4 regions of the Uliginosibacterium flavum genome follow, and region 1 is predicted to be linked to each of the others. Evidence: predicted binding sites of a transcription regulator. Region 1 holds the regulator's gene; each other region holds the start of a gene.
What was found. The regulator FNR, encoded in region 1, switches genes on or off when oxygen is low (the NO sensors DNR and NnrR bind a similar motif). The targets are predictions, from matches to a motif close to TTGANCTAGNTCAA.
Positions count from the first base shown of each region.

Region 2: the regulator FNR is predicted to act here: its motif matches at 1,417-1,430, upstream of ABXR19_RS03875 (chaperone NapD).
Region 3: the regulator FNR is predicted to act here: its motif matches at 1,422-1,435, upstream of ABXR19_RS04865 (thiamine pyrophosphate-dependent enzyme).
Region 4: the regulator FNR is predicted to act here: its motif matches at 1,687-1,700, upstream of ubiU (ubiquinone anaerobic biosynthesis protein UbiU).

Region 1 is NZ_JBEWZI010000019.1:33,061-36,665, forward strand. It holds gene ABXR19_RS15610 (sulfite exporter TauE/SafE family protein) at 1-286, opposite strand, end outside; gene hemN (oxygen-independent coproporphyrinogen III oxidase) at 345-1,721, opposite strand; gene fnr (fumarate/nitrate reduction transcriptional regulator Fnr) at 1,814-2,551, shown strand; gene dapB (4-hydroxy-tetrahydrodipicolinate reductase) at 2,623-3,426, opposite strand; gene ABXR19_RS15630 (outer membrane protein assembly factor BamE) at 3,477-3,605, opposite strand, start outside.
Region 2 is NZ_JBEWZI010000003.1:119,146-122,750, forward strand. It holds gene ABXR19_RS03865 (hypothetical protein) at 1-210, shown strand, start outside; gene ABXR19_RS03870 (trypsin-like peptidase domain-containing protein) at 210-1,184, shown strand; gene ABXR19_RS03875 (chaperone NapD) at 1,566-1,862, shown strand; gene napA (nitrate reductase catalytic subunit NapA) at 1,946-3,605, shown strand, end outside.
Region 3 is NZ_JBEWZI010000003.1:335,265-338,869, forward strand. It holds gene ABXR19_RS04865 (thiamine pyrophosphate-dependent enzyme) at 1-1,364, opposite strand, end outside; gene ABXR19_RS04870 (diphosphate--fructose-6-phosphate 1-phosphotransferase) at 1,635-3,347, opposite strand; gene ABXR19_RS04875 (DUF4914 family protein) at 3,434-3,605, opposite strand, start outside.
Region 4 is NZ_JBEWZI010000010.1:67,081-70,685, reverse strand. It holds gene ABXR19_RS10850 (porin) at 1-153, opposite strand, end outside; gene ABXR19_RS10845 (oligogalacturonate lyase family protein) at 404-1,558, opposite strand; gene ubiU (ubiquinone anaerobic biosynthesis protein UbiU) at 1,757-2,761, shown strand; gene ubiV (ubiquinone anaerobic biosynthesis protein UbiV) at 3,024-3,605, shown strand, end outside.

The DNA.
Region 1 (3,605 bases):
AACCCATGCCTATCAGCATCAGGTTGGCCAGCACATACAACGCTAGTTGTATCGGCAGGAAGCGGTTGAACAACAAGCTGGCGGATCCCAATGCACCCACCGCCGCGCCAATGCAGGTATAGCTGCTGATCCGGCCCAGGTTGTAGGCCAGCTGTCGTGACCAGACTGAAGCTGTGCCAGGCTGCGGCCCCGACAAGGCGCTAACGATCCCGCCACACATGCCAATGCAGTGGGCGCCGCCCAGCAGACCAATCAGAAAAACAGCCCAGTATCCGGTTTCAGGCACGAGAAGCTTTCACAAGACGAGGAGCCGCATTCTAAGCCGGGATCAGCAGCTCACAGACTCAGATCACCCGCGAGTATCGACGCTGCTGCTGATCCGTGTGCAAATAGGCATCAAAGACCATCGCAATGATGCGCACAAGCATGCGCCCCGCCTCGGTAACGCTCAGTCCCTGCTCGCTCAACTCAAGCAAGCCAGCCGCTTCCAAACCCTGCAGTGCATCCAGTTCAGAGGCGAAATACTCGGAAAAACGAATAGGGAACCTCGCCTCGACAGCCGTAAAATCCAGCGCAAAATCACACATCAAGGCCTGAATGATGGCGTTTCGCAGGATATCGTCTTCGCTCAAGGTCCAGCCACGCATGAGCGGAAAAGCGCCCTGATCGATGGCCGCGTAATACGCCTCCAGATCACGCTGATTCTGACTGAAAGCGCCACCCGCCTTGCCGATTGAAGATACGCCAAAGGCCAGCAGATCACATTCGGCGTGGGTGGAATAACCCTGAAAATTGCGCTGCAAGCGGCCTTGGCGCTGGGCGACAGCCAACTCGTCATCCGGCCGTGCAAAGTGATCCATGCCGATGAATACATAGCCCGCATCGGCCAGCTTGGCGATGGCCAGAGACAGAATCTGCAACTTTGCATCCGGCGAAGGCAGATCAGCCGCCTCGATGCGTCGCTGCGGCATGAAACGAGTCGGCAAATGGGCGTAGTTATACAGAGCCAGGCGATCCGGCTGCATGGCCAGCACCGTGTCCAGCGTCTTACCGAAGCTCTCGACGCTCTGGTGCGGCAGACCATAAATCAGGTCAACACTGATCGATTTGAAGCCGTATTGACGCGCAGCATCCAGCACCACGCGCGTTTCCTCGACCGACTGGATGCGATTGACCGCCTGTTGCACATTGGGATCAAAATCCTGCACCCCGAGGCTCATGCGGTTAAAGCCCTCGCTTGCGAGCAATGCCACAATTTCCGGCGTGACCTTGCGCGGATCGACCTCGATTGAATACTCGCCATCCGCCTGCAAGATGAAGTGCTCACGAATACTTGCCATCAGGCGCCGGATTTCATCGGGCTGCAGGAAAGTGGGGGTGCCGCCGCCCCAGTGTATCTGCTGCACATTGCGCGGCTCCGGCAACAATGCGGCTTGCATCGCCATCTCACGCGCCAGATAGTCGACGTACTTCGCCGACAAGGAGCGATCCTTGCTTATCACCTTGTTGCAAGCGCAGTAGTAGCAGATCGTGTTGCAGAAGGGGATGTGAAAATACAGTGACAGCCCGCTGGCAGGATCAATTCGCTGCAGGTGTTGCTGCAAGCTTGCCGCATCAAAATTGTCGGAAAACCGATCAGCTGTCGGATAGGACGTGTAGCGCGGGCCTGGCACATCAAAACGCCGAATCAGGTCGGGGTCAAAGCTGATCGTTTGTTTCACGATTCATGTTCTTTTCAAGTGGTTGAAGACAATCGCAGAGATAGTAAGCAAATACGTTGATGTTGATCAATTCGCAAGGTAAACTCTAATCCGTGGACCAAAAAGTTACCATTCCCCTGACTTCAAACAATATGCGCGTTGCCTGTTCTGAGTGCAATCTTCGCGAGCTGTGTCTCGCCGTCGGTCTTGATGATGAAGATCTGTACAAACTCGATGACATGGTCACCAAGCGCAAGCTCAAGCGCGGCCAACAACTTTACCGTGCTGGCGATTCGTTTGATGCCATTTACGCCATTCGAACCGGCTTTTTCAAGACCGATATCCTCACCGAGGAAGGCCTTGAACAAGTAACCGGATTTCAGATGGCAGGTGAAATCCTTGGCATGGATGGCATCAGCACGGATCGTCACGTCTGCAACGCAACCGCGCTGGAAGACAGCGAGGTCTGCCTGATGCCTTACGATCAACTCGAAGAGCTGTCGCGCCACATCAAATCCCTGCAGCAGCAATTCCACAAGTTCATGAGCCGCGAAATCGTGCGTGACCAGAGCCTGATGATCTTGCTCGGTTCGATGCGTGCAGAAGAGCGGATCGCCGCCTTCCTGCTCAACTTATCGCAGCGCATGCGGGTGCGTGGCTATTCCGCCTCCGAATTCCACTTGCGCATGACCCGTGAAGAAATCGGCTCCTACCTCGGTCTGAAGCTGGAAACGGTCAGCCGCGCTTTCTCGAAATTCCACGACGAAGGCCTGATCGGCGTTCAGCAGAAATACATCCGCATTCTGAATGCGGATGGCCTCAAGGCCTTGCTCAACCACACCCCCTCCTGATCGGAACTACCGCGTCCCAAAACAAAAGAGACGCCACGGCGTCTCTTTTGTTTTGGCGATAACAGACCCGCTTACCGCAAACCCAGCACATCCTGCATGTCGTAAAGCCCGCTGGCCTTACCCTGCAGAAAGGCTGCCGCGCGCAAGGCGCCCGTCGCGTAGGGCATGCGGCTGCTGGCTTTGTGCGAGATTTCGACGCGCTCGCCCAAGCCACAGAACATCACCGTGTGATCACCAATCACGTCGCCGCCACGTACTGTCGCAAATCCGATGGTTTCCGGCTTGCGCTCTCCTGTTACGCCTTCACGGCCATAAACAGCGCAATCCCTGAGATCGCGATCCAGCGCCTTGGCAACGACTTCACCCATGCTCAGAGCCGTACCCGAGGGCGCATCCACCTTGAAACGATGGTGCGCTTCGAAAATTTCCACGTCGTAACCCGACGCCAGAATTTTCGCGGCCAGATCCAGAACCTTGAACACCGCATTCACGCCGACCGACATGTTCGACGCAAACATCACGGGAATCTCACGCGCAGCCTCGCCGATCAAAGCCTTCTGCTCCGCCGTAAAACCTGTCGTACCGATAACCAGGGAACGCTTGAGACGCCGCGCCACGCTCAGATGCTCCAGCGTCCCTTCGGGGCGCGTGAAATCAATCAGACAGTCAGACACAACCAATGCGGCCTCCACGTCACTGCCAATCATCACACCACATGCATTACCCATCAACTCGCCCGCATCGCGTCCAATAAACGGGCTGTCGGCACGATCCAGGGCGGCAGAAAAAACAACATCAGGCATTTGCAGGGCGGCTTCAATCAGCATGCGCCCCATACGTCCGGAAGCTCCGGCAATAGCGACTTTGACGGTCATCGAAAATCCTCTGGGAATGAAGCGGAGCGACGCGAGGCCGCTCCGGGTAATCAGGGCTTGGCGGCGGCCGGACCAGTGATGTCGATCACACGTGGCGCAATCGGAACTTCAGCGCGCCCCGCGGCTACATCACCCTCGATACGATCAAGCTTGTCTGCAATAAAGAAAATTGCGACGCT
Region 2 (3,605 bases), on a different contig from region 1:
TCAGCCCAGGCCAAAGCCGATCAGGCTCGGACTCAGCGCATCAGCGAAGCCGAGCAAAGAAAACAGGCAGGCGCCAAGGCCGCGGCAGAACGCGCCCAGAAAGCCATTGAAGACAAGGAACGCTACGCGCGACGCCAGCGCGAGCACGCGGAAAAACAGGCCGCCAAAGCGGCCAAGGCGACCGCCTCGGGCCCTCAGAGCAAGCCCTGATGCGCCCGATTTTCCGCGCATGCGCACTGATCGCCTGGGCCACCGTGGCCCTGCCCTGTCTGGCGATGATGGCCGGTACGGCGCCGGATTCGCCGCAAGCGCGAATCGACGCCAACAGCCCTGAGTCGGCCTGGGCTGGCGTCGTTGCCTTGCGTGTCGGCAATGGCGTGTACAGCGCTGTCGCGGTAGCGCCGCGCCACATCCTCACCGCCGCACACGTGGCCGGCGGCAAGAACGGCGATGGCGCCGGTATCAGCCTCGTGCTGAACATCAGCGGCAATCAGGGGCAGGCGCTTGTTGTGACGCAAGTCGAAGTCTTCCCCGGCTACGCCTTCCCGTATGACGACCTGGCGCTGCTCACCTTGAGCGACGATCTACCCGAAGGCGTGCCGCTCTATCCAATCAACGATCTGCCACCCGTGCCCGGCCAGACCTTGCTGACGCTGGTGGGCTACGGCGCATCAGGCACCGGCGATCTCGGCAACACCAGTGGCGGCGATGCAAACATCAAACGCGTGGGCGAGAACATGCTCGACACGCTGAGACCCAGCGTCGACGCCAGCGGCCGCAGCAGCAGTTTCTTTCTTTACGACTTCGACGGTCCGGATGGCGACGGCGCGATGGGCGGACCAACACTGGGGAATGCCCGTGAATCCATGGTCAGCGGAGGCGACTCAGGTGCGCCGGCCTTCACCCTGATCAATGGCTACCATGTCCTCACCGGCATCTGCACTTTTGCCACGCCGCTGAATAGCGGGCGCGCCCTCAACTACGGCTTCGGTCAGGGTGGTGGTGGCATGCTGCTCAGCGATGCGCGCTTCATCGTCTGGCTGCTGGAAAAATCCGGCGGCAGCGTGCGCCTGCTGTCGACGCTGCCGGAGTCCGGCCACGTCGACTACCGCCTGCCCGCGCTGGCCGCCGGCACGCTGCTCACGGGGCTTGCCGGCGCGCTCTGGTGGCGACGGCGCGGATAACGAGATCCAAGGCTAGCCTGCAACTCAGCCTCACCTACCTGTAGACCCGCCCCCCCCGCCTCAATCTACAGGCATGCATCGCGCTCAGGCAGGCTGGGGGCGGCTCTTCGAGCATGTCATCGCACAAAGCCCACGGCACCAATATCGCGCCACGCCTGCGCGCTTGAGAATGCCTCATCAGGGTTTCCTCTGACCCCCGCAAACCCGCGCCAGTCCTGGCCTTCCGCGCCTCTTGATACGAATCAAGGAGAGCTGAGTGCCTGGCGACATTCAATAGCCCTGATTGCACCAGTGTGGCGCACTTCCCATAGGGGTGAATCAACGCCTCAATGTGGTGCAAAAGACTAGTCTGCGCAGACTGATCCGGCTTGGGAGAAGGACATGAAGATAGTGAGTTTGCTGACGCGAATCCGCCCTGAACAAGCGGAATCGGTCGCCACACAGCTGGCGATGATTCCCGGCGTGAGCCTGCATGGCACGACGCCGGACGGTACCCGCCTCGTCGTCATGATCGAAGACGGCGAAGGCTATGCCGTCAGCGATTCGATTCTGGCGGTCTCCAATGCGCCCGAGGTTCTGGGCACCACCCTGGCTTATGAGTACACCGACGAGGACGTGACGCCGGCCGAGCTGGCCGCCGCATTTTCCCGTTCAAAACGTGAGGAGATTCGAGCATGAGCACAAGACAATCGCCGGACCGCTCCAAGATTGGCTTGGCCCCCTCGGGGGGCCATCCGGCTGAGAGCCGGATCGGGGGCTCCATGAGCCGACGCGATTTCATCAAGACCCAGGCTCTGGCCGCCGCAACGGCCACCGCCATGGGCGCTCCGCTGGTGCAAGCGGCTACGGCGGCCACTGGCGACAAGTCATCCAGTGAGGTGCGCTGGGACAAGGCGCCTTGCCGTTTCTGCGGCACGGGCTGCTCGGTACTGGTCGGCGTGCAGAATGGGCGCGTGGTGGCGACACAGGGCGACCCAGATGCGCCGGTCAATCGCGGCCTGAATTGCATCAAGGGCTACTTCCTGTCCAAGATCATGTACGGCGCGGATCGCCTGACCCAACCGCTGCTGCGCATGAAGAACGGCCAGTACGCCAAGGATGGCGAGTTCACGCCAATCAGCTGGGACAAGGCATTCGACATCATGGCCGAGAAATGGAAAGCGGCGCTGAAGGAGAAAGGCCCGGGCTCGGTCGCGATGTTCGGGTCCGGCCAGTGGACCATCTTCGAAGGCTACGCCGCATCCAAACTGATGAAAGCCGGCTTTCGCACCAACAACATCGATCCGAATGCGCGCCACTGCATGGCCAGCGCGGTCACCGGCTTCATGCGCACCTTCGGCATGGACGAGCCGATGGGCTGTTACGACGACATCGAGCAGGCCGACGCCTTCGTGCTGTGGGGCTCGAACATGGCCGAGATGCACCCGATCCTGTGGAGCCGTATCACGGATCGTCGCCTCTCGCATGAGAACAGCCGCGTGGCGGTGCTATCCACCTTCGAACACCGCAGTTTCGATCTGGCCGATCTGGGCATCGTGTTCACGCCACAGACCGATCTGGCAATCCTGAACTACATCTGCCACCACATCATCAGCGCAGGCAAGGTAGACAAGGATTTCATCGCCAAACATGTGAATTTCAAACTCGGCGAGACCGACATCGGCTTCGGCCTGCGTCCCGGCCATGCGCTGGAAAAGGATGCCAAGTTCAATGGCTACCCCGGCGCGGATGGCAAACCGAAAAACAACCCAAGTGACTCCAAACCCTATACCTACGAAGCGTTCGCCAAGTTCGTCTCTGAATACACCGCCGAGAAAGTTTCCAAACTCTCCGGCGTGCCGGTCGACAAGCTCAAGAAGCTGGGCGACATGTATGCCGATCCAAAGATGAAGATCGTCTCGTTCTGGACCATGGGCTTCAACCAGCATACCCGTGGCACCTGGGCGAACAACATGATCTACAACGTGCACCTGCTCACCGGCAAGATCGCCACGCCCGGCTGCGGACCGTTCTCGCTGACCGGCCAACCGTCGGCCTGCGGCACGGCGCGGGAAGTGGGCACCTTTGCCCACCGCCTGCCCGCCGACATGGTGGTGACCAACCCGGAACACCGCAAACACGCCGAAGAAATCTGGCAGGTGCCCGAAGGCACGATCCCCGACAAGGTGGGTCTGCACGCCGTGGCGCAGAGCCGCGCGCTGAAGGATGGCGTGATCAAATGCTACTGGACCAGCACCACCAACAACATGCAGGCCGGGCCGAACGTCAATGGCGAGATCTATCCGGGCTGGCGCAATCCGAATGCCTTTGTCGTGGTGTCCGATGTGTATCCGACCGTCTCGGCACAGGCCGCCGATCTGATCCTGCCCAGTGCGATGTGGACCGAGAAGGAAGGCGCCTTTGGCAATGCCGAGCGCCGCA
Region 3 (3,605 bases), on a different contig from region 1:
GTGCCGGCATGTTCCTGCTGGCCGGTCATGGCGGTAGTGCCATTGTCCAGAATCAGCAGCACGTGGCCGGTGGCTGGCGGGTTGTAGACCATCTCGGCCAGTCCGGTGAGGCCGCTGTGCACGAAGGTGGAATCACCGATCACGCTGACGACACGCTTCGCCTCTTCGAACGGCAGCACATGGCGCAGGCCGAGGCCGACGGTGATGCTGGCGCCCATGCACACGCAAGTGTCCATCGCCGAGAAGGGCGGCAAAACCCCCAGCGTGTAACAGCCGATATCGCCGGCAACGATGCAATTCATGTCGCGCAGGGTTTCGAACACCGGACGATGCGAGCAGCCTTCGCACAGCATCGGCGGCTTGCCCGGTGGCGCTTTGGCTTCCTCGGATTCATCGCCTGCAATGATGCGGCGTACACGGTCCACGTTGAGTTCGCCAAAGCGGAAGCGCTCGGACTTGCCCTCGATTTTCAGGCCGGCGGCGAGCAGTTCAGTGACGAGGATCGGATCTCCTTCCTCGATCACCAGACAGCGCTCGACCGAAGCCACGAAATCCCGGATCGCGTTGATCGGCAGTGGGTAGGACAGGCCCAGCTGCAGGATGCTCGCATCCGGCGCGGCATCGCGCGCGTGCATCGCGGTGATGCCCGAGGTGATGATGCCCAGCGCCTTGCCACGCGGCTCGACGAGGGTTTGCGCGCAGCTTTCGGCAAACACGGCGGCACGCGCCAGCTTGTCGCGCAGGCGGCGATGCGCCGGGCGGGCGTGAGCCGGAATCATCACGCGCGCCGGGATGTCGCGCTTGAAGGTCGGCGCCGCGCCGCGTACCAGCGGATGCGGCACGACGATGCTCTTGGAATGGCACACGCGAGTGGTCATGCGCAGGATCACCGGCAGACCGAATTGCTCGGAGATCGCGAAACCCGCCCCGGTGAAGTCATAGGCCTGCTGCGAATCGGCTGGCTCCAGCATGATCACGCCCGCGGCGCGCGCGTAGTTGCGGTTGTCCTGCTCGTTCTGGCTGGAGGCCATGCCGGGATCATCGGCCGAGATCAGCAGCAGACCACCAGTGACGCCGGTGTAGGCCGCCGTGAACAGCACGTCGGCAGCCACATTCACGCCCACGTGCTTCATCGTCACCAGGGCCCGTGCGCCCGCGAAGGCCGCACCGAGGCCGACTTCCAGCGCCACTTTCTCGTTTGGCGCCCACTGCGCTTTGCCGCCTAGCTGGCCGAAGGCTTCGAGGATTTCAGTGGACGGCGTGCCGGGGTAACCGGTGCCGAGCAGAACGCCCGCATTCAGGGCGGCAAGGGCGACGGCTTCGTCACCGGACAGGAGCATGCGCTCGGAGAGAATCTTTGCCATTGCAGCACCATCGTTTGATCGGTGCCGAAGATTCTAGGCATGCGCAGCCGTACGGACTTGCCACAGGTCAAGGCACCGGGTTGGTGCGACGCGGCATTGTGCAAATCGCACGGGGATTGCGGCTGCAGCAAGCCTGCCCGAAGAGCCGCGCAGGACGGCGCTGTGCGAGATGCATGACTGGAGAGGCTTACTGGGTGCGGCTCTTCAGGCAGGGCCCAAAAAAATGGCCCATCCGGACGGGATGGGCCTTTTGCACGCGACGAGAACGGCTTACTCGCCGATCTTGAACAGCAGCGAGTCCGCGCCTTCGTTCAGGGCCACAGTCATCGGCATCTGGCGCGCGGCGGGGCCCCACAACTGGCGCGGGCCGGGTGAGGCGAAGCAGTCGTCGGCAGCCCAGGCGGCGCGGCGCGAGACGAAGAACTGCATGGCCGCTGCCTCGGTGCGCACCAGCGCCTTTTCGATGACGTATTCATCCTGCCCGTGACGGCGCTCGACGTTGAAGAGGCCGGTCAGCGGAATCGCCAGCGGCTCGCCGCCCGATGTCAGGCCGGAGACGCTGGCCATGTAGCCGGTCTTGCCGGCGAGGATCAGGGCGCCGACGGTGAGGCCGAGGTTCCAGGTGTAGGCGGCATCGAACAGGGTCGGGGCGCCGCAGCGGCCTTCGTAGCCGAAGAAATGGTGGTGGGTGCTGAAGGGCACGTCCGGCGCGGTGGCGACCAGGCGGGCGCGCACCATGTCGCTGAGCAGTTGCTCTGTGGGGATCAGCGAGACTTGCAGATTGCCGTGCGAGTCGCGTTCGGCCAGCAGCATGTTGACGATGTAGGCCGGTAGCGAGCCGAACAGCGTTGCATTGGCGGCGGCGAGGTGGCTGGAGACGAAGGCGGGGCGCGCCTCTGCGGGCAATGCCGTGAAGGCCTCGGCGTGGTGCGCGACGACATCATTGAGCTCGGCGAGCAGGGCGTTGATCTCGGGGATAAATTCGATCAGGCCTTCGGGCACCAGCACGACGCCGTGCTTGAGGCCCTTGTTCTTGTAGCGATCAACGACGGCATTGGCGATCTGTTCGACGATGGCGCCGAGCGACATTTTCTTCGCGGCGACTTCTTCGGAAATCAGAGTCACGGCCGGCTTGGTCTGCAGCGCGACTTCGAGCGTGACGTGCGAGGCGGAGCGTCCCATCAACTTGATGAAGTGCCAGTATTTCACCGAGGAGCGCGTGTCCTGCAGGATGTTGCCAGCCAGCTCGGCGTAGATGCGGGTGGCGGTGTCGAAGCCAAAGGAAATCGGCAGCAGACCCGGCACTTGCAGGTCGCCGTCGATGGTCTTGGGCGCGCCCAGCACCTGCACGCCGGAGCCGTCGGCCTTGATGCCAGTGTAGAGGAACTCAGCCAGGAGTGCGGCGTTGGTGTTGGAGTCGTCGCCGCCGATAATGACGATGGCGTCCAGGTTATGGGTGATACAGGTCTGCTTGACCTGCTCGAACTGCTCGGCCGTCTTGATCTTGGTGCGGTCGGTGCCGAGGAAGTCGAAACCGCCAGTATTCAGGATGCTGGCCGCATCGGCATCGGTGATCTCGAAGAGCTTGCCCTGGAGCAGACCCTTGGGGCCGCCCTTGACGCCGAACAGGGTGTTGTCGGCGCCGAGCAGTTTCTTGATGCCGCACAGCACGTTATGCCCGCCCGCGGCCGGGCCGCCGGAGAACAGCGCGGCAACTCGCTTGCCGGAGACACGGGTCGGCGCGAGTCCGTCAGCACGCAACACGACATTGCCCGAAGCCGCGACGGACTGCGGGAAACGCGCGGCCACGGTGGCGCTGTCGCGCGTGCTCAGGACGCGGTCGGTCGCGGCGAAGGCGATGGCTTGCGGGGCGGCGGCACTGCCGAAGGCGGTGCAGGTCGGCAGAGGCAGTTTGCGGACTTCGTTTTCGAAGACGGAGCGATGGTTTTCCATCTGCTCAAGCTGGGCGGCGAGTGTGCTCATGGTGTAGGGGCTCTCTGAATCGGTGGATGTGCAACAGCCGGCATGGCCGGCTGTTTAGAAGCAATTTTAGGTCCTGAAGATGACACTCAGTCCTTGAACATGGAATGCGGAATCAGCTTCCAGTAATCTTCCTGCGTCGCATCGTTCAGGCAGGCCTGGATGATCTTGCGGCCCAGCGGATCAAGCTCCGGCGTCAGGAAGGGCGTCAGCTCACGCTTGAAGAATTCGCGCCACATCTGCGCGCCGTGTTCGAACACC
Region 4 (3,605 bases), on a different contig from region 1:
GGTGCCGATCATGTTGCCATCGGTGTCGTTGGCTTGAGTGCGGCTGAACGAATAACAAGCATCAAACTTACCACCAACGGTGACGGAAGTTTGTGCGAAAGCGGCGCCAGACATCAGACCAGCAACAGCCAGAGCAATAAGTTTCTTCTGCATGAATAATTCTCCTCACAGTTGAAGATCGGGGGCATGGCAGCTGCTGCCTTACTCTCCCATCCCACCTCTCGCGATTCGAGAAGTTGATGCGATTCTGGCAAGCGAGGCTGCTCAGGGCAAGCTTAAAGCAGCCTTTCCACACATTCGGGAGTCAAACTGTTGTGAGGATGCAACACAGACCACCTCGCACCGGAGGCATAAAAACAAAACGGGCCCACAGGCCCGTTTTGCTTGGAACCACACAGCTTGCTCAAGTTGGCAGATCGGCCAGATAGACCGCCGGCTCGCCCTCAAAATCGGACGAAAACAACACGCGCTTGCCATCCGGCGTGAAGCCGGGGTGTGGGTGCGTGACCTGACGATCATTGCGATACACCTTCCACGAGGAGTTATGTTCGCAGATCTTCTTGGTGGTCTTGTTCTTCAGATCGAAGAGGTACAGGAAGGGATCATTTTCGTGGGTATGTGCAGCCGTATCCTGGACATCCGCCGGGGTATCACAGCCATCGCCAACCGCCAGGGAGCCGTCGTGATTGCTATACAGATGCGAGCACGGCGGCATGGTCAGCACGGCTTCGTTTTCCAGCGTAACCGGATCGGCCACACAGATCCAGCGATCCGAGCTGCCTTTTTTGTAAGACACGTACATCATCTTGGAGCCGTCCGGCACCCAGAATTCGTGTGTGCAGGATTCGCCCTCTTCCTGTTGCTTGACCTTGCGGGCATTCGTACCGTCTTCGTTGATCATCCACATGCGCGAATCGATCAGATCGTGCGGACCTTCGTGACAGAAAGCCACGGTGTTGTCGTCGCCCGGGCGATAGATGGGGTGACCCATCCAGCGCTTTTCGTCGAGCAGGACTTCGCTGGAGCCCTTTTCAATATCGACAATGATCAGGCGGCAACGCGGCTTCATGTGAAATTGTTCCGCGAACTGCTCCCAGGTGGTCAGCGGCAGCAGGTCGTCTTCGATGACTTCAATGCCGGCAAGCTTGGTGCAGTCAGTGTTGGAGCCCCAAGTGCCGTAGCCTTTCCAGCCATCCGGCACGGTGTAATAGGTTTCTTCCTTGAGCGTGGCCAGATCGACCTTGCGCATTTCCTTGGTGCCCAGGCGGTAATAGAAAGTCTTGTCGTCCGGCGACAGGAAGCAGCCAAAGGTGTTGTTGCCCGCGCCTTCGGTGATCTGGGTGGCGACCTGAGTGTCCAGATCGAGCAGGAAGTTGTTCCAGTTATTGTCAAACCAGCCGCCGAACATGAGCTTCTTGCCGTCATTGGTAAAACACTTCTGATAGAAGTAGTTACGGTGACAAGTCACGTCCGTGGGCGTCAGTCGGGTGACGCGCACGCCGGTACTGGGGTCGGTGTAGTCGTGAAACTTGAGCTGGAAGGTATCGCCCTTGGCCATTTTTATCCCCTGCTGAAAACCGGAAAGCCTGCGGGAGTGCGCTTTTCGGAGAGTGTCGGCGATTTTACGGCATTTGTCGGGCAAGCTTTAGCCTCGCCAGCAAGAATATAGGCTCCACTTATCCCGGCTTGACCCAAGGCAAGGTTCGCGCACGCCGCCCTGACTAAGCTGGACACCTGTTTTCAGCAAAGAGTCATCATGCGCAAACCCGAGCTGGTATGCCCCGCCGGCAGCCTGCCTGCCTTGAAAGCGGCCGTCGATAACGGCGCCGATACGGTCTATCTGGGGCTGAAAGATGCGACCAATGCGCGCAATTTCGCCGGCCTGAATTTCGACCAAAACACTGCCCGCGAGGGCATACGCTACGCGCAAAGTCGCGGCCGTCAGGTACTGATGGCGATCAACACCTATGCCCAACCCGGCGAGGAGGCACGCTGGCGTCAGGCCGTGAATAGCGCCGCCGATCTGGGTGTGAATGCGGTGATTCTGGCCGATCCGGGCCTGCTCGATTACGCCAGCAAGACCCATCCTGACTTGCGCCGCCACCTTTCGGTGCAAGGCTCGGCGACCAATTACGAGGCGATCAATCTGTATCGCGACCTGTTCGGCATCTCGCGCGCCGTGCTGCCGCGCGTGCTGACCTTGGCACAGGTAGAACACGTGATCGGCCATACCGACGTGGAGATCGAAGTCTTCGGTTTTGGCAGTCTGTGCGTGATGGTCGAAGGTCGCTGCCTGCTCTCCAGCTATGCTACGGGCGAATCGCCGAATACGGCTGGCGTGTGTTCGCCCGCCAAAGCGGTGCGCTGGGTGGAAACGCCCAAAGGCACCGAAGCGCGCCTGTCCGGCATCCTGATCGACCAGTACGCACCGGATGAGCCGGCCGGCTACCCGACCCTGTGCAAGGGGCGTTTCGAGGTCAATGACGAAACCTATTACGCGCTGGAAGAGCCGACCAGCCTGAACATCGTCAGCGCCCTGCCCGACCTGCTGCGCATCGGCGTGGCCGCGATCAAGGTGGAGGGCCGCCAGCGCAGCCCGGCCTATGTGGCGGAAGTGACACGCACCCTGCGTGCAGCCATCGACGCGGCTTTCGCCGATCCGGCGCGTTTTGCGTCGAAACCGGCCTGGGATGCGGCGCTGGGCAAGGTTTCGGAAGGACAGCATGTGACGCTGGGTGCGTATCTGCGGCCGTGGAAGTAAAAATGGCTGACGGCGCTACTGCGCGAACGGCAGGCTGCGTTGGCTCGCTCGCCGTGCAAAAGCACTGTCTGCGCTCGCCGCCTTGCCTGCCGTCCGCTCGCTACGCGCCCTCAGCCATTTTCGGCATTTTTACCCGACAAATTCAAAGCCCTCATCGCAAAGCCTTATAGAACGGACTTCTCCGAGCAGGGCAATCCGAAGAACCAAGCTGCGCGCGGCTCTACAAACACCTCACTCCTCACTCCTTACTCCTCACCGCCCCATGAAACTCTCCCTTGGCCCCCTGCTCTACTTCTGGCCCCGCGAAACGGTACTGGCCTTCTACGCGCAAGCCGCCGACTGGCCCGTCGATACCATTCACCTCGGCGAGATGGTGTGCAGCCGGCGCCAGCAGATGCGTCTGGATGACTGGCAGGGACTGGCGCGCGAGCTTACGTCCGCCGGCAAGGAGGTCGTGCTGTCCTGTCAGGCGCTGCTGGAATCCGAAAGCGAGCTGAAGGCGCTGCGCCGGATCTGCGCAAACGGTGAGTTCCTCGTCGAAGCCAATGACATGGGCGCGGTCAATCTGCTCAAGGGCTCGCGCTGGGTCGCCGGCTCGCACTTGAATATCTACAACGCCGCCACCCTGCAGCTTTTCGCCGGGCTGGGCGCCGTGCGCTGGGTGCCGCCCGTGGAGATGGGGCGCGATGGTCTTACGACCTTGCTCAAGGACATAGACGGCGCAGCCCTCTCCCCTAACCCCTCTCCCGCAAGCGAGCGAGGGGAACATGCAGCGGCTGCGCCGATCGTAAAGCCGGAAACCGAACTCTTCGCCTGGGGCCGCCTGCCGCTGGCCTTCTCGGCT